One region of the Rothia sp. HMSC062F03 genome, then DNA from elsewhere that is predicted to be linked to it. Evidence: riboswitches for the same ligand, from Rfam matches in the RefSeq annotation. Region 1 holds a riboswitch; the other holds the start of a gene.
The links. A riboswitch is a leader RNA that binds a small molecule or an ion and turns the genes downstream of it on or off. The one in region 1 is predicted to bind thiamine pyrophosphate.

Region 1 (11,070 bases):
CCCGAGGATGCACCCGCCGCCGAGCGTGCGGACATCACCACCCGCTGGCAGAAAGAAACCGAGAAGCTCAAGGCCATCCCGCAGAAGCTGCGTGACGAGCTCATCGAGAAGGAAGACGAGTACCACGCCCTGGTGTTGCGAGCCCGCACCGCCCAGGATGCGCACGCCTCCTCGAAGTAGCGTCGGGCGGCCGTAACGCCTGAGCCGCCGGGACGCTCGCGGCTCGGGCCAAGCGCCCACGCTAAAGCCCCTCACACCGGATCAACCGGGGTGAGGGGCTTTAGCTATATCAAAGATATATTCAGCGAAGAATTACTGGTTGTGAACCTCAGCCAGCATGTTCTTCAGGTGGCCCAGAATGGTCAGCGGGTCGGAACCGAAACCGTCGTGGTGGTGGGTCTTCGAGGTCCACACGTGGGTGTTGCCGACCCAGCGAGCGGTCTCCATGGAGTGCTCGAAGTCCACGTACACGTCCGGGTTGTAGGCGGCGGCCACAACGGGAACCTCGTTCTTGTGCAGCTGCTCGTGGTCGTACAGGCGACCCCAGTCCTTCTTCTCGGCCAGGATATTCGCCACCTCGGCCAGCGGACGCAGCGAGGGATCCTCCTCGTAGTACCAGGGGAAGATGTGCTCGCCGGTGAAGAGCAGACGGTCCGCATCCGGTGCGAACTCGGGGCGGGAAGCCGCCACGCGAGCAGCAGACCAGTTGGTCGGCGCGGGGGAGGGGGACAGTTCGTAGCCGGGGATGCCGGGCAGAACGCCGTCGGCGGGGCCGTCAGCGTAAATGGTCTCGTGCATCAGGGCGTACAGCGGGTTCGCCTGGAAGGTCACCTCGGCACCCATAGCGGTCAGGAACTGATCGGACAGGTGGTCGTTACCCTCGGCGAATGCGTTCTCCAGGAAGTAGTGCAGACCGCGCTCGCGCCAGCGGCCACCCAGGAAATGGCCGGCCATCTGGAAGCGGTGGTCGGTCAGACGCTCACCGGTGGGCAGGTACTCCTTGTGGGTGCGCAGGTGCTCAGCAATGCGGGTAGCGAGCTCAGCGTCCTCGGGGAACCAGCTGTAGTACTCCTCGTTACGTTCCTTCATGCGGTCGAAGGTGTGCTGGTAGACGTTGTCCACGGAGGTGCGAATCGGCGCCAGGCCCGCGGTGATGCGGCAGTCACGCAACGACTGCGGTGCGAACGACAGGTAGGACAGGGTCAGGAAGCCACCGAAGGACTGGCCAATGGTGGACCAGCGCTTATCGGCGCGGTCAGCCAGCAGCACCTCGCGGATAGCCTCCGCGTCAGCGATGATGGAATCGGCGCGGAACAGCTCAGTGTACTCAGCCTGAACCTGCGCGTCACCCACAGCGGTGATGGTGCGAGCGGACAGGGGAGAGGAGAGGCCGGTACCGCGCTGATCCAGCAGAATCACGCGGTGGGTCTTAGCCAGCTCGGCAATCCAGCCGCCGATAGAGCCGGTCTTCGGGGAACCGAAGCCGGGGCCGCCCTGCAGGTACACGATGTAGGGGCGCTTATCAGCCGGGACGGTCAGGGTCTCGCTGGTGTTCACTACCTCGCGGGCGAACACGGTGATGGTCTGGTCCGCGAAACGGGAGGAGAGAGCGGCATCCTTGCCCTTGGAGAAAATCAGACCGTGGGTCAGGGGAACCTGGAACCAGTGGTCGGTAATCTCGTAGCCGTCGTGCTTGACGACCGAACCCTTGCGGTACTCAACCTTGGGAAGCGAAGAAACGGTCAACGGTGAACCTTCTTTCAAATAAATAGATAGATACTCTGTATTCTAGCCCACTTGAGGGGAGATCCGGAGGGGCCCCTAGAACTCGCCAACGCTCAGGATCTTGAGCACCGGGTAGCCCGCCTCATCGGAAGCGGCCAGGTCTACCTCTGCGCGAATACCGAAGTCAAAGTTATCTTCGGGGTCGGCAAAGCTCTGCTGAACCTTCCACACGCCGGGGTGAGCCGCGGTATCCTCGTCCATGCTGACCAGGCGAGGCGAGCGCGCATCGGCGTCCGTGTAGATGTCGTCGTAGACGTCGAAGTAGTCGTCCATGGCGTCGGCCCAGCGGTCGGCGTCCCAGCCGCACCACTCGTCCAGGGCACCCAGGGCGCGGTCACGCTCGTCAGCGAAGAGCTCCACGCGGCGGAAGAGGGCGTTGCGCACCATCACGCGGAAGGCGCGCAGGTTCTTCGTCACGGCGGGAGGCTCTTCCTCCTCAATGGAGGCGTGCTCGGAGGCAATGGTGGCGGTGTCTTCGCCGGCGGCCAGCTTCTCCCATTCGTCCACCAGGGAGGAGTCGGTCTGGCGTACCAGCTCGCCGAGCCACTCGATGATGTCGTCGAGCTCGTCGGTCACGGCAGAATCGGGGATGGTGTGGCGCAGCGCCTTGTATGCGTCAGAGAGGTAGCGCAGGAGCACGCCCTCGGCACGTTCGAGCGAGTAGTACTGCACGAAGTCGTTGAAGCCCATCGCGCGTTCGTACATGTCACGCACGATCGACTTGGGGCGCGGCTCAAAACGAGCCACCCACGGCGCGGACTGCTTGTAGGTCGTGTACGCCTGATCGATGAGCTCAGCCAGGGGCTGCGGGTAGGTGACCTTGTCCAGCTCATTCATGCGTTCGGTGTAGTCCACACCGTCCGCCTTCAACTGTGCCGACAATTCGTTCTTCGCCTTGCGTTCCTGTGCGTACAGCACCTGGTTCGGCGAATCCAGGGTCGCCTCAATGAGGGAGAGCGCGTCCAGTGCGTAGCTGGGGGACTCGGGGTCGAGCAGTTCCAGCGCGGCGACCGCAAAAGCGGACAGCGGCTGGTTCAGGGCAAAGTTATCCTGCAAATCCTCGGTCAGGCGCAGGTAGGAGCCGTGCTCATCCGGGGTGTTGGTTCGCTCAATCACGCCGCCGGTCAGCAGCTCCTTGTAGATGCCGATTGCCTTGCGCAGCAGCTCGCGGCGGCGCGCGGGGCTCTCATGGTTCTCCTGAATGATGCGGTACGCGGCAATGACCGGGTTCTCCGGGCGGTGCATCAGGTTCAGTAGCATCGAATGGGTGATGTCGAAGGAGGAGGTCAGCGGCTCCGGGGCGGCCTCTACCAGTTGCTTGAAGGTCTTCTCGGACCAGCCAACGAAGCCTTCCGGCGCCTTCTTACGCTTGGAGGACAGCGACTGGTTAATGCGCTTGGTATCGTCACCGAACTTCGCCTGCGCCTTAGCCAGCAGGCGAGCGTTCTCAATATCGTGCTCGGGTGCCTGAACCACCACGGTGCCGGCGGTATCAAAACCGGCGCGGCCGGCGCGTCCAGCAATCTGGTGGAACTCGCGGGCACGCAGACGGCGGCTACGGGCACCGTCAAACTTCGACAGCGCCGTAATCAGCACGGTACGAATCGGCACGTTAATACCCACACCCAGGGTGTCGGTACCGCAAATCACCTTGAGCAGACCCTCCTGGGCCAGCTGCTCGACGAGGCGGCGGTACTTGGGCAGCATGCCCGCGTGGTGAATACCGATACCGGCACGCACCAGCTTATTCAGCGCCTTACCGAAGCCCGGACCGAAACGGAACTTCGCAATCAGCTCTGCAATGCGTTCCTTATCTTCCTTCGAGGCAATAGCCACCGACAGCAGCGCGTTCGCCTGCTCCAGCGCCGCCTTCTGCGAGAAGTGCACAATGTAGACCGGAGTCTGCTTGGTCTGCACGAGCTCCTGCACCGTCTCCTGAACCGGGGTGGTGGAGTAGTAGAAATGCAGCGGAATGGGACGCTCGGAATGAGCCACCAGGTCGCTCTCGCGGCCGGTCAGCGCCGTTATCTCCTCCTGGAAGCGGGTCGTGTCGCCCAGGGTTGCGCTCATCAGCAGGAACTGCGCCTGCGGAAGCTCCAGCAAGGGAAGCTGCCACGCCCAGCCGCGCTGCGGGTCGGAGTAGAAGTGGAACTCGTCCATAATGACCTGGCAGAGGTCCGCATCCTTGCCCTCACGCAGGGCAATATTCGCGAGAATCTCCGCGGTGCAGCAGATAATGGGCGCCTCCGTGTTGATGGCGGAGTCGCCGGTAATCATGCCCACGTTCTCGGCACCAAAAATATTAATCAAGTCAAAGAACTTCTCAGACACCAGCGCCTTAATGGGGGCGGTGTAGTAGGATCGCTGACCGGTCGCCAGGCCCGTAAAATGCGCGGCAACAGCTACAGTGGACTTACCCGAACCGGTCGGGGTTGCCAGCACCACGTTATGTCCGGCGGCAATGCTCAGGACGGCCTCGTCCTGGGCGGGGTACAGGGTCATGCCGCGGGTCGAAATCCACTCGGTAAACGCCTCATAGATTTCTTCGGCAGTGAGGGGGTTGCCCTTAAAATCGCGTCGATTGTAGTCGCCGGGATTCTCACCCAGCGTGGGAGAAAGAAAATTCAAAATACTCATGAGAATTCCAGTCTATCGGGAATAGGGCGGGCGCGGGGGCGTTATCGTTACGAGGGAACACGCGGGTACTCGCGGAGTGCTTGCGGGGTGTTCACTGCATCTTTGCGGGACGTTCGCGATTCCTTCGCGGGGTGATTACGGGGCGTTCGGGAGGCGCGGTGCCGCGCTAACGCGGGAATTCCCCAAATTCGTGTAGTGTAGAACAAAGCGCTTTAAATGCAGTGATGCAGAATCCGGCGCTCAGACTTTTTCGAAGGCATGGACCTCCAGGCCGCATAGATTACCGCGTAGATGCAGAATCTGCCGATTGATGTCGGTGCATATTGAGCGGCTGATGCACGCCCCAAAATACATTGCATAAATAACGACACGCCCACCTATGATGTAAATAGTGTTGCGTGCCACATTGATAAAGGAATAGGGTAAGAGAAAGGAGAGACGTTGAATGACTGAATACAACGCTGACAAGGCACAAGAAAACGCCGCGCGTGAAGAAGCCGCGCACGAAGAAGCCCTGCACAACAAAACCACGCAGGAAAAAGCCGCGCAGAAAAAAGCTGCACAGGAAGTAACCGGTAGCGAACAGCGCAAGGCAGAGGAGGAAGCCCTCAAAAAGCGCCTCGCCCTGCGAGTCACCCCGCCAGGACATAAATACCCCTGGCATCGCTGGGCAATCCCTGTCGTGGGTGAAACCACCGCGGGTACCGGTGCGATTCTTATCCCCGTCATGGTGGGCCAGTTCATCAACCAGCACATCGCCGGAAAAGCCCCCGACGCCTGGCCCATGTTCTGGGTGGTCGTCGCAGCCATCACCTTCATCGTGATTAACGAGTTCTTCGGCTGGGGTACCTCCATGACCCTCAGCGCGGAGCTCGGCCGCGACTGGCGCATCTACATCAACCGGCTCATGGGACGCACCCGCGCTGGCGTAGACTCCGGCGAAGCGGTCACCGTCATGAACAAAGACGTACGCCGCATTACGGACGTCTACTTCTCGCTACCGCTATTCGTCAACGCCATGATCATCGCGACCCTCGGTGCCGTGCAGCTCTGGCTCATTAACCCCGTCACCGCGGTCGTCACCCTCATCGGCACGCTCATCGTGGTCGGCGTGATCGCCTGGTACTCGACCTTCCTCGAATCCAAAATCGGCGAATACCGTGAAAAGGACGGCGAAGCCTCCTCACGCGCCTCCGATATCGCCACCGGTCTGCGCACCATCGCCGGCCTCGGCGCCGAAGAACAGATGCGTGAACGCTACCACCGCGGTACCGACGAAGTTTTCGACAGCTACATGCGCTACGAAAAGACGCACCGCTGGATGTTCCTCATCCGCGCGCTGCTCGGTGGCGCCGTGACCCTGCTCGGCATCGGCTTCGCCCTCACCGGCCACGTCGAAAACGGCCGCTGGGTATCCGATACGCCCGCCGCGTCCCTGGTGACCGTCGCCTCCATTATCGCGATGATGGGCGGCCCCATCTGGATTACCCAGAACTTCCTCACCGCCTGGCGTTACGCCAAGATTGCGCTCGCCAAGGTCGCCCGCCTCGAAGGTCACGCCGGCGTGCGTCAGGGCGTGCTGAAGAGCCCGCGCACCGACGAAGAAATGGCGCAGCTGGCACGCGTCGAACAGACAGTCGAGGCGAGCACCCTGAAGGTGCCCGTACCCGTCGCCCCCGCCGGTGCCAGCAACCCGCGCATCGTGTACGTCAACCCGCGCGACTACAACCTCACCGCGCAAGACTACGCCGAGGCGCTTGCCCGCACCCTGCGACGCGGGGGAGAGGACCTCAAGGACGCCTCCGGCCGCCGCGTGCTGCTGAGCGAACCGAACCCCATGATTTTCGCCGGAACCCTGCAGGAGCACCTGCGCCTGGGCACCGTGCCGAACCCCGACGAGGAGCTGGCACAGGCAAAGGATGAGGAGCTGCTGAAGATTACCGACTCCCGCGAAATCGCCTACCGACTGGGCGGACGCAACCCCGAAGACTACTTCGCCGCCCGCATCACCAGCGAAGGCGCGAACCTCTCCGGTGGTCAGCGTCAGCGTCTGGCACTCGCCCGCGCACTCGCACAGGATGCGCAGGTGCTCATCCTGACCGAGCCGCTGAACTCCGTGGACGAACCCAGCCAGCGTTACATCTACGATGCGATGGAAACCCAGATTGGTAGCGACCGCCTGCCCGTCGGCTACCCCGGCCTGCTGCAGGATTTGGAGCAGGTCTACGTTGTCTCCACGACCGCGGAGACGACCCGCCGCATGGAACGCGACGGCTACCCCGTCGCTCAGGCAGAAACCCCCGCAACCACTCAGAATCAGGAGGTGAACTAGCATGGCAAAGCAGCTCCCCATCGAAACCCCCGCCTACGTGGCACGCCGCATGTGGAACTACCTCGCAGCGCATAAGGGGCGAGCCCTCTACACCTTCGTCATCTACATGGTCAGCACCCTCATGGGTGCTGTGGTGCCCCTGCAGATTGGTGCCACCGTGGACGACGTGGTGGCGGGTAAGTTCGCCAGCTACCCGTGGCAGCCGATTCTGATTATTCTGGCGGCGTTCATCGTGCAGGCGATAACCCTTATGGTCTCCTCGTACAGTGCGGCCCGACTGGGTGCGCTCGTCACTCGCGACGCCAACCAGGACACCCTCGACGGCACCCTCGACCTGGACGCACGCACAGTGGAAGAAGCCGGCAGCGGCGACCTGCTCACCCGCGTGACCGACGACCTGTCCTCGGCAGCAAACGCTGTCAGCACAGACCTTCTCGGTGCAATCTACGTGGTCCTGTACTTCCTGGTTTCCACGATCTCCCTGGCGTTTGTGAGCCCCGCAATGGGTCTGATTATGCTGCCCATGATTGCCGGTCTTGCCCTCATCATGTCGAAGATGCTGCCGCTCATGGCGGCACGCAACCAGACCGCCCAGGAGCGCGTGAGCGACCTCAACAGCGTGCTGACCGAGAACATTCGCGGCACCTCCACGATCCGTGAGCTGGGCGTTCACACCGCCCGCGAGGACGCCTTCGCCGGTGAGAACAAGCGCCAGTTCGCCGCGCAGCTGGGCATGGTGCGCATCCGCCAGCTGTACTTCACCGTGGACGCTATCAACGCCTGGATCCCCACGATTCTGTGTATGCTCTGGGGTGCCGCCTGCGTGGCTCTCGGCTGGGCAAGCTGGGGCGCCGTGGCGACCGCCTCGGTCATGGTTTTCAGCCTGCGAGTCCTCGCCGACATGCTGAACCACCACGTCAGCAGCCTGCGCATCATGCTGGTGAACATGGGTCGTGTGTTCGGTGTGGTCTCCCTGGCGAAGAAGCAGCGTGAGGCGCGTGCACAGCACCGTGCCGAAGCGTTCGCCGCCGTATCTGATGAAGCCGTGAAGAACCCGGAGTACGCCATTGACTGCACCGACGTCTCCTACGGCTACTCGCCGGACGCCCTCGTTCTGGAAGGTATCAACCTGAAGATTCGCCGCGGTGAGGCACTTGCCCTGGTGGGTCGTTCCGGTTCGGGTAAGACCACCCTGGCTCGTCTGATTGGTGGTTCGCTGACCGCCCTGGAAGGCACCATCACCGTGATGGGCCGCCCGGTCGGTCACGGCGACTTCCCGACCGATGCCGCCGCCGATGGCCGCCCGCGCCTGCTGGTCTGCACCCAGGAAGCGCACGTCTTCTTCGGTACTCTCGCCGATAACTTTACGGTGGTCGTGCCGGACGCGACCGTCGAGCAGATGGGCGAGGCACTGGACGCTATCGGTGCCCGCTGGTGGCGCGACCTGCCGCAGGGCATGGATACTGTCGTGAGCGGCGCGGATTCGCCGCTGACCCGCGACCAGATTCAGCAGCTGGCGCTGGCACGTATTGTGCTTGCTGACCCGCACGCCGTGATTCTGGACGAGTCCACCACCCAGCTGGAGCTCGCGGACGCAACCGAGTCCCTGAGCGCCGTGCTGGCGAACCGTGCGGTGCTGATCATTTCGCACGATGCGCGTATCGCCTCGCTGGCTGACCGCGCGGTCCTGCTGCACGAGGGTAGGATCATTGCGGAGGGTTCACCGGCAGAGATTTTCGCCCTGACCTAAACCCGGAGGATAAGCCCGGCTGATAGTGCCCGGTACCGTGTGAAGCGGTGCCGGGCACTACGTGTTTAACGGGTGGTTTCCGTACAAGGGTGCACTGAAATCGGCGGCGGGGAGCCCTTGCAGTAACGCAGGACTCAAACGAAAATTTCGGAGAGATTCACTTGTCACCCGCAAAACTTTCAGTTACTAAGAATCATTGTGATAACCTGGCAGAGCGATATGGGGTGCCTTGAGACGCCCGCGACCCGCTAACCTGCCAAACTGACCGCCCAACGAAGGGCTACGGCACAGCGAAGAGCTAAGGCATAGTGGGCGCACGAAACGGCGTACGAACACTCAAGGCTGAGAGAATCACCCATTGAACCTGCTCTAGTTCGAACTAGCGAAGGGATTATCGATGATGGCAGAGCAGCCTACCGCGCCCGCGTGCGCACCCACTACCAACCCTGTACCCGGCGCGAGCGCCTCCGGAACCTCCCGGGCACCCCAGACAGCTCAGGTACCTCAGGCAGCTCGGGTGCCGAGGGTTCTCTCCATTGCCGGAACCGACCCCTCCGGCGGTGCAGGTATTCAGGCGGACCTCAAGTCCATTGCTGCATCCGGCGGTTACGGCATGTGCGTGACCACCTCACTGGTCGCCCAGAACACGTGCGGGGTTCGTGAAGTGTTCACCCCGCCCCTGGAATTTTTGACCGCGCAGCTTGCCGCCGTTTTTGATGACGTCACGGTTGACGCCGTGAAAATCGGCATGCTCGGCGACGCAGACACGATCCGCACGGTTCGTACCTGGCTGAGTGAGCATCCCGTGCCCGTGGTCGTGCTCGACCCGGTCATGATTGCTTCCAGCGGTGACCGCCTGCTGCAGGCGGAAGCGGAGCAGGCGTTGCGCGACCTCGTGCCGCTCGTGAATGTGATTACCCCGAACATTCCGGAGCTCGCCGTACTCTGCCAGAAGGAGCCCGCCCAGACTTTCGATGAGGCACACGAGCAGGCGGCGAACCTTGCTGCGGCGACCGGAACTACCGTGATTGTGAAGGGCGGCCACCTGTGTGGTCAGGACGCCGGTAACACCGCGGTCTTCCCGGACGGCACCTGCGCTCACGTGCGCACCCCGCGCCTGGACAGCCGTAATACGCACGGCACCGGATGCTCCCTGTCCTCCTCGCTGGCAACCCGCCTGGGCGTGGAGCTGCTCCAGCACACCGAAGCCGCAGAGTACACCGCAGAGCAGAGCGTTCTGACCAGCGAAGACACCCACCGCGCCCTGCAGTGGAGCACCCGCTGGCTCCACGAATCCATTGCCGCAGGTGCCGGTCTGCAGGTCGGCTCCGGTGAGGGCCACGGCCCGGTGGACCACGCCGCCCGTGCCCGCCGTCTGGAGGCTGCCGCCTCCGCGTACCCGTGGCATCACCTGCTCGCCACCACCGACTCTGAGGGCAATACTCTGGACGGCACCAGCCCGGAGCGTCTGCTGCCGGTCAGCCCCGTACCCGCCGGTGAAGCCGTCGTAAAGCCCGCCGGTCCCTGGACCGCCGCCCTCTGGGCAGCCGGTGGCGAAACCTGGCACCAGATCCTGGACCTGCCCTTCGTGCGTGCCCTCGGTGACGGAACCCTCGACGAGGACCTGTTCGCCTTCTACCTGGACCAGGACGCCCTCTACCTGCGGGATTATTCGCGTGCGCTCGCGACTCTCTCGGCGCGTGCTGACACCGCTGAGGCGCAGGTGCACTGGGCCGCCGGTGCGCATGAGGCGATTGCCGCCGAATCGCAGCTGCACGAGGGCTGGCTGGCGAACCGTGCGCGTCTGGGTGGGCCCTCACCGATTACGATGGGGTACACTAATTTCCTGCGTGCCTCCGCTGCCGGTGATGATTACGTGGTCGGTGCCGCCGCTATCTTGCCCTGCTACTGGCTGTACGAAGAGGTGGGCGCTGTGCTCTCCTCGCAGAATCATGCGGACCACCCGTACGCGGAGTGGTTGAGCATGTACGGTGGCGAAGAGTTCGCCGCGGAGGTGGCGCGTAGCCTCGCGGAGGTGGAGCGTGCGTTTGAGACGGCTTCACCGGCTCAGCGTGTGCGCGCGGCGCGGGCGTACCTGTCGGCGTGCGTGTACGAGCGTGAGTTCTTTGACCAGGCGCACCGAGCATTGCGTTAGTTTGCCGGGCGCTGCGCTAGATGATAGGCGCCGATTTTTGGGCTGAATACCGCCCCGGCATGGCGTGAGATGGGTGATTGATGCTTCACTCAAGCTACCGACGGTTCGGTGGTTGTGCCGGTTATGCTTAAGGCGTCGGTGAAAACCGTTTGCGGCAGGATTCCGGCCCTCACCCAACTGGCTGATGTCCCTGCCGCACCCGCACCTCTACGGCGTGTAACCGACCAGTTTGGCCCGCCGCAACCACCTCATCCACCCCCCCCGGCGGGCCAAACGCTTTCCTCCCGGGTTTCGGGGCTCCGTGTGAAAGCATTTCGTGTATAAATTCCGCATAGAAATATCCCGTGCAGATACTCTCATCTGCACGGGATATTTTGCTGTTCTGTTTTTCTGATCTGCCGCTGTCTATAG
Region 2 (11,070 bases), on a different contig from region 1:
TGACATCAGGGTGTCCGAAGCGAAGCGAGGACGGGTTCCCTGTAGGAACGAGGGCGAATACCGTCTCCCGAGCGGAGCCACGAAAGCGGAACCAGAAGCGGAACGGTCTAGCCCCAGAGGAACTGAATCGTACCCGCCGCAATAGATGCACCGTAAGCAACCGCAATGATGACGGCGGCGGCAATACTCACGTGCACGTCACGGCGCGAATAGGACGGCACACGAGCCCAGGTGCGTTCGCCCGCGCCGAAGCCGCGCGCCTCCATGGTGATGGCCAGGCGGGAGCCACGGCGGATGGCCTGCACGAGCAGGGCGAAGCTTTGTCCGCCGAAGGTTTGGGCTCGTCCGGCGAGGGATTGGCCTGCGCCGAGTCCGCGGGCGCGTCGTGCCTGGCCGAGGGCGTTCCACTCGGCGAAGAGGATGCCGACCAGGCGTAGCGCGGCGATGGTGGCGAGCACGAATCGTGCCGGCAGTTTGAAGGTCTGTGCGAGGGAGTCGCCGAGGTCGGTCGGGTCGGTGGTGAGCACGAACGCGAGGGTGGGCAGGACCATGGCGAGGGAACGGATCATCATGGCTGCGCCGACGGCTGCGGAGTCGGTGGTGATGGTGTTGAAGCCGAGGTTGAGGATCACGTCGCCGGTTTTGGCGCTGAGCATGGCGACGGACCAGCCGGTGGTGATGACGGCGATGAGGATGGGCCAGAATCGGGCGAGGACGTTGACGGGCCGGAACCCGACGAGGATGAACCCGAGTAGTTCGAGGGCGAAGAGGATTCCGGAGGTCAGCGGGTCGCGCACGATGAGCGCGGCGATGATGAGGGCGAAGGAGACGATGAGCTTGACGCCGGCGTTGAGGTTGCTGAAGTAGCTGGTTCGGTCGATGGTGCCGAAGAAGTCGGTGTTCATTCGTTCTCCTTTCCGGAGGTTGCCTGGAGTCCGGAGGGTTCGGAGGCTTCGAGCGCTTCGAGGGTGATGGATTTGCCGCCGAGTGCGGCGGTGTAGTCTTCGTCGTGGGTGATGGAGATGACGGCGGTCCCGTCGGCAAGGAGTTCGCGAATGAGGTCGACGAGTTCGGCCCAGGTGCGGGCGTCCTGCCCGAAGGTGGGCTCATCGAGAATGAGTATTCTCGGTGCGGTGGCGAGCGCGGAGGCGACCGAGAGTCGTCGTTTTTCGCCGCCGGAGAGGGTGAAGGGGTTGGCGTCGAGCAGGTGGTTGAGGCGCAGGCGGGCCGCCAGGTCGTCGGTGCGAGCGGCGAGCTCATCTTCGTCGAGGGGAACGCGGTTGAGCGCGGCGAGTCGGCGGGGGCCGAGCTCGAGTTCTTCGCGTACGGTTCCGCGGATGAACTGGTATTCGGGTTCTTGGAAGACGTAGCCGATGCGGCTGAGCATTTGGGCGGGGGTCCAGGTGGGCACGTCCCAGTGGGCGCGCTGGCTATTCTGGCCGCTGTCCCGGCCGGCGCCGTGGTCGCGGAGCGTGTCGGTGGCGGCGAGGGTGCCGTCGGGGGCGGTGAGCAGACCCGCGAGGGTGAGCGCGAGGGTTGATTTGCCGGCGCCGTTGGGGCCGAGCACGCTGAGGTGTTCGCCGGCGCGCAGGGTGAGGTTGATGCCGCCGCGCAGCACGGGCAGGTCGACGGGTACGGGCGCGGGGGTGTCGCCGAGGCGTTTGATGGTGCGTCGGCGGGCGCGTCGCTGCTTGGGGGTGGGTTGCGCGCGGGTAATGCTGAGGTTTTCGGCGCGCAGTAGCGCTTCGCCGTGTTCGCTATCGCTGTCGTTCTGCGGTGCACGCGGCACGTAGTCGGGCACCCACACGCCGGCGTCGATGAGATCCCGACGGGCTTCGGCGAGCACGGTTCCGGGCGCGCCGTCGTGGGTGATGGTTCCGCCCGCGCCGAGCACGATAATGCGGTCCATGTGCGGCGCCCAAATGCTCACGCGGTGTTCTACGACGAGCAGGGTCGCGCCGGTGGCTTGCGCAGCGGTGAGGATGCTGTCGCGTACTTCCTGCACGCCGGAGGGATCGAGGTTGGCGGTGGGTTCGTCGAGGATCATGGCGCCGGGGTGCATCGAGAGGATGCCCGCCAGGCCGAGGCGCTGTTTCTGCCCGCCGGACAGTGCGCTGCTGGGGTGGTCGAGGGGCAGGTGGTTGAGCCCTACTGCGGTGAGGGCTTCGGTGACGCGGCCCCAGATTTCTTCGCGGGGTACGCGCAGGTTTTCGGGGCCGAAGGCGACGTCGTTGCCGACGGTTGCCATGACGATGGAGGATTCGGGGTCCTGCTGCATCATGCCTGCGGTGCCGCGTGCTTCGGCGGGTGCTTGCCCGTTGATGGTGATGGTGCCGCCGGCGGATTCCCCGTCGTCATCGTGGAGCACACCGGCGATGGCGTGCAGGAGCGTCGATTTGCCGGCGCCGGAGGTGCCCAGTAGCAGGACTTTTTCACCGGGGTTGATGGTGAGGTTGAGTCCGTTGATGACCGGTTCTGGGCGGCCGGGGTGGTGCCAGCTGAAGTTGTTGAGCTCGATGCGCGCCCCGCGCGGTGTTGCTTCCATGATGGTTCCTTAGCCTTTTGTGTGGCTGCTGTAGTGTGCCGAGTGGTGAGTGACTAGTTGGTGGTTAGCGGCTGGTCTTGCCGGATGCCAGCGAGGAGAGCACACCGGTCTTGGCGAGGTTCTGCACGAGAATCCATGCGAGGAAGCCCGCGATGACTGCGCCGGAGATGACGGAGCATGCTACGTAGATGATTGCCTTGACCGGTTCCATGTCGGGGTAGTAGATGAAGATTTCGTTACCGCCCATGAACAGACCGCAGAGTGCGCCGGCGAAGACCGCTACGAATGCGTCCCAGCGACGGTAGCGGAAGATTGCGAAGGCGATTTCAGCGCCGACGCCCTGGAAGAAGCCTGCGATCAGGATTTCGCCGCTCCACGCGCCGCCGGTGAAGAGTACGGAGATGAATGCTGCGACGATTTCGCAGAAGAGTGCTGCACCGGGCTTGCGGATGAGCAGGCCGCCGAGGGTGCCGCCGAGCAGCCACGCGCCGCCGATGATGGGGCGGAATTCGGGTGCTGCTACGAGTGCGGTTTTGGTGGCGGGGCTAACTGCGATGTCCCAGATCCAGAAGATGACGGCGCAGGCTACTGCGATAACTGCGGCGATGACGATTTCGTTGACTCGCCAGCGCAGGTTCGGCTTCTTCGGTGCGTCCTGCGTTGTGGAGGTAAGGTTCTGTGACATTGGTGGTCCTTCCTTCGTTGGAAGGGGAATGTTCTCGCCCTCTGATTGGACGAGGGCATTGAGAAGAAATTCGACTCCCTACGCCGGTACTAACCGGATCAGGTTCGAGGGTCTGCTTAGCACTCTCAGCGCCGCGGTGGCGCTCCCCTGTCGTTTGGGGTTCCTTGTCCGTACCGTTGTGGTGCGGGTGGGAACCCAGGTTCGATTGTAGGCGTGTCTGGCTGTTCGCGCCAATTTGCGGCTTTTTGTTTTCTTCTTCTGCCCGCATTACAGAATTGCACGGTGTACAATTTTGGGACGGAGCGGCTCCAAGGCGGCACGAACGCCTTAAACCCTATACGCTAGGGAGTGGCGCTCTTTTCTCACCCAACCCCGAAGGGGTTCGGGGGTGAGGCGCCGCATCATTAACACCAAAGGAGATACATATGAATCCCGTCGCAAAGCTTGCTCTCGCGGGCCTGAACATGGGCGCTGCTGCCCTGGTTGGTAAGGGCCTGGGCGCAGCCTGGACCAAGGCTACCGGTAACCAGCCTCCCGCCATTTCCCACGACTCCGAAGATACTCTGCGTCAGGTCATCCTCTGGACCGTCCTGACCTCCGTCGTGGGCGCCGTTGTCAGCTTCGGTATCGCCCGCGCGCAGCGTCGTTTCTTCAAGTAAAGACCATCCCTGAATGCTTCGTTCAGCGATGCGGGGCGGTGCGTACCTTCGCGGTGCGTACCGCCCGCGCTTTTCTAACGCGTACCAGCCTCCCGCAGTACCGGCCGATGCGACGCCGCTCGGCCATTTGAAAGCCCCTTCATGATGATTCGTTCCTCCCGCCAGCAGAAGCCTGCCCGTCCCGCCGTGGACCACGCTACGAGTCGCCGTTCGGTGACCGCGTGGGTCCTGTGGGATGTCGGTTCGTCGAGTTTCGACTCGATTATGATGACCTTCATCTTCACGGTCTACCTGACCAGCGGTTACTTCGGCACGCCCGAGCAGACCTCTTCGGCACTGTCGCTGGGTCTGACGGTTGCGGGTTTCCTCATCGCGTTTCTCGCCCCGGTCACGGGCCAACGCAACGACAGGTCGGGCCGCGGCATCTTCTGGCTGGGCGTGAACACGGTCCTGCTCGTGGCGTTTATGGCGGCCTGCTTCTTCGTCGCCCCCGACCCAGGCTACCTGTGGCTGGGTGTTTTCCTGGTGTCTGCCGCGAGTGTGTTTAGCGAGTTCGCGTACGTGAACTACAACGCGGTGCTGCCGCGCGTGTCGAACCCGAATAATATCGGTAAGATTTCGGGCACCGGCTGGGCCGCCGGTTACATTGGCGGCATCCTCGCTCTGGCCGTGGTGCTGTGGGGCTTCGTGCTGTCCCCCTCGTCCCTGGGCTTGAGCGAGGAGGGGGCTCTCAACATCCGCGCGGTGACCCTGTTCGCCGCGGCCTGGTGCCTCGTCTTCTGCGTGCCGCTGCTGATTCGGATGCGCACTCGCGAGCGCTTCCTGCCGGAGGTGCTGCCCACCCGCGAGCTGCGTTTCCTGGAGCTGGGCATGGAGCGTCTCTCCCCCGCCCGCCAGGGTAGCCTGCTCGCCTCTTACAAGGCGCTGTGGCGCACCATTAAGCGGCTGAAGATGACGTCCCCGCAGACCCTGTGGTTCCTGATTGCTTCGGCGGTGTTCCGTGATGGTCTGTCCGGTATTTTTACGTTCGGCGGTATTCTTGCGGCGGGCACGTTCGGTTTCAGCACTTCCGAGGTGATTCTGTTCGGTATTGCCGGTAGCGCTGTCGCGGCGGCTGGCGCGATCCTGGGCGGCTACCTGGATGACTACCTGGGCCCGAAGGCAATTATTGTTATCTCGCTGGTCGGCATTATCTTGGCGGCTACCCCGCTGATGTTCTTCCCCGAACCGGGCGTGTTCTGGGTATGCGCCCTGCTGCTGTGCCTGTTCGTGGGTCCGGCGCAGTCGGCCTCCCGCACGTTCCTGGCTCGCCTGGCCGAGCCCGGCACCGAGGGTGAGCTGTTCGGACTGTACTCGACGACCGGCCGCGCCACGAGCTTCCTGGCGCCGATGCTTTTCGGCCTGTTCGTGAGTATTCTGGGCGCCCAGATTTGGGGTGTTGTCGGCATCCTCGTGGTTGTGGTTGCGGGTCTGCTGATGCTGCTTCCGGTAGAGGCTCCCGGGCCCCTGCGGGTGCGGGCAAGCCGCCGCGAGAAGGTGAAGTCTTAGCCGCGGCGGGGCCCACGCGGTGCTCACACGTTGAATCCTGCGGGTCAATTCCCGCGGTCAGATTCCGCGCCCCTCACCGGGGTACGGCGAAGGGGCGGGCAGAGTTAATCTGCCCGCCCCTTCGCTATGCGCCATCGGCGCTAGGGTACGCTCATCGAGCTACTCGGTCACCACGTCGTCGTCTGCCTCGGCGGCCGTCTCGGTGGAGCCTTCCGAGGTCACCTCGCGGTTTTCCTCCGCCTCGTCCAGGACCTCTTCGCTGCCGGTTATCTGAGCCCAGGTCGCGTCGTCAATCAGCGGATCGTCAATCACGCGGACCCACAGCATCGAACCAGCCGCCAGAGCGCTCAAATTCTCGTCATACGCCTCCGCAGGCAGACCCTCAAAAATCTCAGCCAGACGCGCAAACAGGTCATCATACGAAATGTCGCCCTCAGCCTGCAGCCAGCACTCAGCCGCGAACTCCGACAGCTCATTCAGCTCAGTGTCACACAGCAGCAAGAACGGGCCGTCCTCACCCACACGCACACCCGAAGTGCCCGGCATACGAGACACCGCAATCGTACCGTTCAAGAACACACCCGGCAGGTGATCCTCAACCGTGTACTTCTCCAGGCTCTCAACCTCATCAGCGCCCGGCAGCTCACCACCATTCAGCAGATCCTGAACCAGCGGCAGGGTGTCCTCAACCTCCGAGTACACCAGGCGCCACACGCCGCCGCAACGCTCTACCAGCTTGGCCAGCGACACGACGCCCTCGGGGTGCTTCGCCAGGCCCGAGCTCTGCTCGCTCAGGAACACCAGCGCCTCGTGCAGCGGCACGCGTTCCAGGCGCGGCTCCTTGGCCTGCTCGTCACGCGAAATCAGCACGATACGGGTCAGCTTGTAGCCGCGGTCCTCGGGGTCGACCACGTTCAGACCGGCCTCAACCGGGTTCTGCTGTTCCTTCGGTGCATTCGGGTCGACAATCACCGACAACGGCTTCGGGTAGGGGGTCACGAAACCTTCATCCGAGATGACGGCGGTCTCGTCCGTCAGGTACGCCAGCTTCGAGCCCAAGAAACGCGAGGCCGTGGTCTTGCCGCTACCCGAAACTCCCACCAGGGCCAGGGCGCGCTTCGACTCGGGGTCACCGATAACCGCCGAATGAAGCATCACGCCGCTACCCACCAGCTGCTCAATCATCGCAACGGTGATGCGGCTCGTCAGGTCCTGCAGGCCCTGCTCCACGCTATCCACGCGCAGCGTGCCAACCTTCATGAACGGGCCCATCAGGGGCTGGGCTATGTCCAGAATCGGGGTGTCAGATACGGGGTGCACCAGCAGCACCTGGTCGTGGTTCGAAACCGCCTCATACGCCTCGTCCGGGGTCTCAAAAAATTCGGGGTTCAGCGGCTCCCAGGCACGCTTAAAACCCTCGATAAAAGCCTCAGACTGGTCAATCAGGTAGACGGAAACCTCCGCGCCCGCCAGGCGCAGAACAACAGGAAGCAGATTCATAACAATCCTTCAAATGAGTGAGAGAATAGCCCCGCACGCGAGTGAACGCACGAGACGCCGGGCGTACGCCCATATGAGGAGGCGCGGGCGACCCAGCCATGCAGGCCACCCGCGCCCCAACCCCGAACGGGAATAGACTACGACTCCGTCGGAATCATCGTCTGATGAAAATTCAAATAACTACGCGAAGCAGTCGGGCCACGCTGACCCTGGTAACGGTTACCGTACGCGCCCGAACCGTACGGATGCTCGGTCGGGCTGCTCAGACGGAAGAAGCACAGCTGACCCACCTTCGAACCCGGCCACAGCATAATCGGCAGGGTGGCCATATTCGACAGTTCCAGCGTCACGTGGCCCGAAAAACCGGGGTCGATAAAACCGGCCGTCGAGTGGGTCAGCAGGCCCAGACGACCCAGCGAGGACTTGCCCTCCAGGCGGGCGGCCACGTCATCGGGCAGGGTCACCTTCTCATACGTCGAGCCCAGCACGAACTCACCCGGATGCAGGATGAACGGCTCGTCGGGAGCCACCTCCACCAGACGCGTCAGGTCCTCCTGCGGCTGCGCGGGGTCGATATGCGGGTACTTGTGGTTATCGAACAGACGGAAGAAACGATCAATCCTCACGTCCACACTTGCAGGCTGAATCATCGACTCATCGTACGGATCAAGAACGATGCGTCCATCAGCAATCTCTTGACGAATATCGCGATCTGAAATAAGCACGTTTAAAGGATACCTGGCAGAGCCCGCAGACCGCAGGCTCGAGCCCGGCACGACCCGGGTGGTGCGTCACATTGGGCGGGGTGAAACATTTCACGAACCGGCACGGTACACGCTAGACTGGAGGGGATGCGGCTGTAGCTCAATGGTAGAGCGCACGCTTCCCAAGCCTGATACGCGGGTTCGATTCCCGTCAGCCGCTCTTCCAGAACCTCTCACTAAATGGTGAGGGGTTTTTATTTTGGGTTGGAGGTGGCGGTTGGGCCAAGAGTTTAGGATGCCGCTTGGGTTGGACGGGTCGAGGCGGTATGTTCCTTGCTCCTGCAGGGAACCCGTCCTCGCTCCGCGTCGGACACCCTGATGTCGCGACGGAACATACCGCCTCTCCCCTACCTCTCTCCCCCTCCCTGTGGTGCGAGGTAGGGTGCGGCTGTGCGTTGGGGAACGAACCGCGGGACGCTCGGCTTGGGAAGAGTGTGCGCCGGAGGAGGGGAAGGGATACTCCGGTTAGGTACCGCTGACAGCTCGCCGGGAAACGAAGGTTGGCAACCCAGTATGGCGGTGGTTCTGTAGGGAGGTCGGGGCGCCTTCCCGAGGGCTCATCGAGACAGGGCTTGTTGTAGCCCCATACGAGCGCGCAGCACAGCTATACCTTCCTGAAGCGACATCAGGGTGCCCGAGCTCTGCGAGGGCGGGTGCCCCTGTAGGAGCGAAGGAAGTGTATAGCGGGCCAAGCACGCGCATCAAAGCAAGCCATCAACTCCGGCAAGCTCCTCTGCAGGAGCGAAGGAAGTGTATAGCGAGCCAAGCGCACACACCTCACAACGATTGAAGGATGTTCAACTCACCACACAGTTGTGCTAACCTAACCACAGAAATTCAATGAGAGATTTTCTCAAAAAACATCTACTCGACGACGAATCGTAGACCCGCATGACCCGCGAAACGCACCCCTACACCACCCCCGCACGCCCCCTCGACCTGAACCTCTACCTCGTCACAGGCGACAACCCCCTCGAAACCGTCCGGGCCGCCCAACACGCCACCTGCATCCAAGTCAGGTCCAAACCCATCAGCGCGCGCGAGCTCTACCAGCTCACCGAAGCTATCGCCGGCATCATCCAGCCGCACCAGACCCTCCTCGTCGACGACCGTGTAGACGTCGCCCTCGCGTTGCGTGCCCGCGGCGTGCGCGTTGACGGCGTGCACATCGGTCAAGACGACCTGCCCGTAGCCGACGCCCGCGCCCTCCTCGGCGCCGACGCGATCATCGGTCTGACCACCGGCACCCGCCAGCTCGTCGAAGAGTCCAACAAGATTGCGCACCTTATCGACTACATTGGCACCGGGCCGTTCCGCCCCAGCCCCACCAAGCAGTCCAACCGCCCGCCCCTCGGCATTGATGGGCTCCGCGAACTTGCCGAGCTGTCCGCCGTGCCCACCGTAGCTATCGGCGACATCACCCCCGAAGACTGCCCCGCCATCCGCACCACCGGAGTTGCCGGAATCGCCATGGTCCGCGCCTTCGTCGACAACCCCGCGTTGCAGGCATAGCCATGACCATCACGATTATTGGCGGCGGAATCATTGGCCTCACTACCGCGTTTGAGCTCACCGAACGCGGCGAGAACGTGCACCTCGTCGATGCCGAAACCAGCGACTACGGCACCGCCGACGACGGTACGGCGCTCTACCCCGCCGCCAGCCACTACGCCGGCGGTATGCTCGCGCCCATCGCAGAAGTGCAATTCCAGCAGGACGCGCTCTTCCCGCTCATGACCACCAGCGCCGACGCCTACCCCTCCCTCATGGGCAGGCTCAGCCGCGCCACCGACCTGCCCACCGGCTACGACACCACCGGCACGCTCATCATCGCAGCCGACCGTGCCGACGCCGAGCACCTGCAACGCACCCGCGTCTACTACCGGGACATGAACCGCCCCGCAGACCCCGTCACCCCCACGCAGGCACGCACCCTCGAACCGCTCCTGGCGCCGCGTATCGCCGGCGCCGTGAGCATCCCCAGTGACCATCAACTGCACCCGCGGCTCATGAGGCGCGCCCTCAAAGACGCCCTCACCCGCCGCGGCGTCACCTTCAGCGCCGAACGGGTCACCGACCCGGACACGGGCGACATTATCTGCACCGGACTAGGGGCAACACTGCACGGGGACTACCCGCTACGCCCCGTCTACGGGGACATTCTGCGTCTGCGCGCCCCGCGGCCCATCCTCAAGCACGTGGTGCGCGGCTACGTGAACTCCCGCCCCGTCTACCTCATTCCCCGCCCCGACGGGGAGCTGTGCATCGGCGCAACCAGCCGCGAAGACCACCGCACGCTGCCCGCCATTGACGGCGTACACCAGCTGCTACGTGACGCAATCCGGCTCGTGCCCGCCGTTGAAGAGTGCGAGCTTCTGGAGGCGAACGTCGGCGCCCGCCCCGGAACCCCGGACGACCTGCCCATCTTCGGGCACCGCACCCGTGCTGACGGCACCCGCCAGCTCGTGTCCACGGGCTATTTCCGCCACGGTATTCTGCTTGCCGCGCTCGCCGGCAAGGTTGGTGCGGAGGTCGCCTGCGGGGCTGAGATTCCGCCCATCATGCAGGCGTGCGACCCGGCACGATTCACCCACTAAACACAGTCCCTGCCGGGTGCACCCCGGCGCCCTCACGAAAGGATTTCGCGTGATCATCACCTACAACGGCGAGCCGCTAATCACGAATGCCCGCACCGTATTTGACCTTGTCCTGGACCAGTTTGGTACCGAAAATGGCGTGGCTGTGGCGCTCAACCGCAGTATCGTGCCGCGTTCCACGTGGCTGGATATGCCGCTGAACGAGGGAGATAGGGTTGATGCCCTCACCGCCGTTCAGGGCGGCTAATTCTCCAGCCTGAACCGGAGAGATACTCACCGGCAAAAAAGAACAGATATTCTCGGTTTTTGTTCCCTAAACCGGGCGCACCGTAGCGCCCCGCACCAACCAGCAAACCCCGTTATCTAGACGTTCCCACAGAGGAGAACTCATGAGCCTCACACCGCTCACCATCGGCGACCGCACCTTCACATCCCGCCTCATCATGGGCTCCGGAGGCGCAACCAGCATGGACCTGCTCGAGCAGGCGCTCATCGCATCCGGTACCGAAATGACGACCGTTGCCATGCGCCGTCACGCCGCAGGAACCCCCATTTTTCCGCTTCTGCAGAAGCTCAATATCGCGCCGCTGCCCAATACCGCAGGGTGCCGCACCGCAGCCGATGCGGTGATGACCGCGATGCTCGCCCGCGAGGCGCTGGGCACTTCCTGGGTGAAGGTCGAGATCATCCATGACGAAGACACCCTACTGCCGGACACCGTGGAGCTGTTGAACGCTTGCGAGCAGCTGGTCGCCGAGGATTTCACGGTGCT

Region 2: linked by a shared signal. The riboswitch ahead of HMPREF2674_RS05565 (ECF transporter S component) and the one ahead of HMPREF2674_RS08610 (bifunctional hydroxymethylpyrimidine kinase/phosphomethylpyrimidine kinase) in region 1 are both predicted to bind thiamine pyrophosphate.

What each region holds. Positions count from the first base shown of each region.
Region 1 covers NZ_KV830898.1:255,654-266,723, reverse strand. Annotated here, with positions in the region: gene HMPREF2674_RS08635 (TerC family protein) at 1-180, shown strand, start outside; gene HMPREF2674_RS08630 (alpha/beta fold hydrolase) at 313-1,746, opposite strand; gene HMPREF2674_RS08625 (DEAD/DEAH box helicase) at 1,822-4,422, opposite strand; gene HMPREF2674_RS08620 (ABC transporter transmembrane domain-containing protein) at 4,868-6,754, shown strand; gene HMPREF2674_RS08615 (ABC transporter ATP-binding protein) at 6,756-8,504, shown strand; TPP riboswitch at 8,715-8,913, shown strand; gene HMPREF2674_RS08610 (bifunctional hydroxymethylpyrimidine kinase/phosphomethylpyrimidine kinase) at 8,902-10,659, shown strand.
Region 2 covers NZ_KV830882.1:310,460-321,529, forward strand. Annotated here, with positions in the region: gene HMPREF2674_RS05555 (energy-coupling factor transporter transmembrane component T family protein) at 108-905, opposite strand; gene HMPREF2674_RS05560 (ABC transporter ATP-binding protein) at 902-2,545, opposite strand; gene HMPREF2674_RS05565 (ECF transporter S component) at 2,610-3,230, opposite strand; TPP riboswitch at 3,289-3,389, opposite strand; gene HMPREF2674_RS05570 (DUF4235 domain-containing protein) at 3,656-3,889, shown strand; gene HMPREF2674_RS05575 (MFS transporter) at 4,031-5,437, shown strand; gene HMPREF2674_RS05580 (P-loop NTPase family protein) at 5,597-6,937, opposite strand; gene dcd (dCTP deaminase) at 7,075-7,662, opposite strand; tRNA gene HMPREF2674_RS05590 (tRNA-Gly) at 7,791-7,861, shown strand; gene HMPREF2674_RS05595 (thiamine phosphate synthase) at 8,593-9,213, shown strand; gene thiO (glycine oxidase ThiO) at 9,216-10,298, shown strand; gene thiS (sulfur carrier protein ThiS) at 10,348-10,545, shown strand; gene HMPREF2674_RS05610 (thiazole synthase) at 10,688-11,070, shown strand, end outside.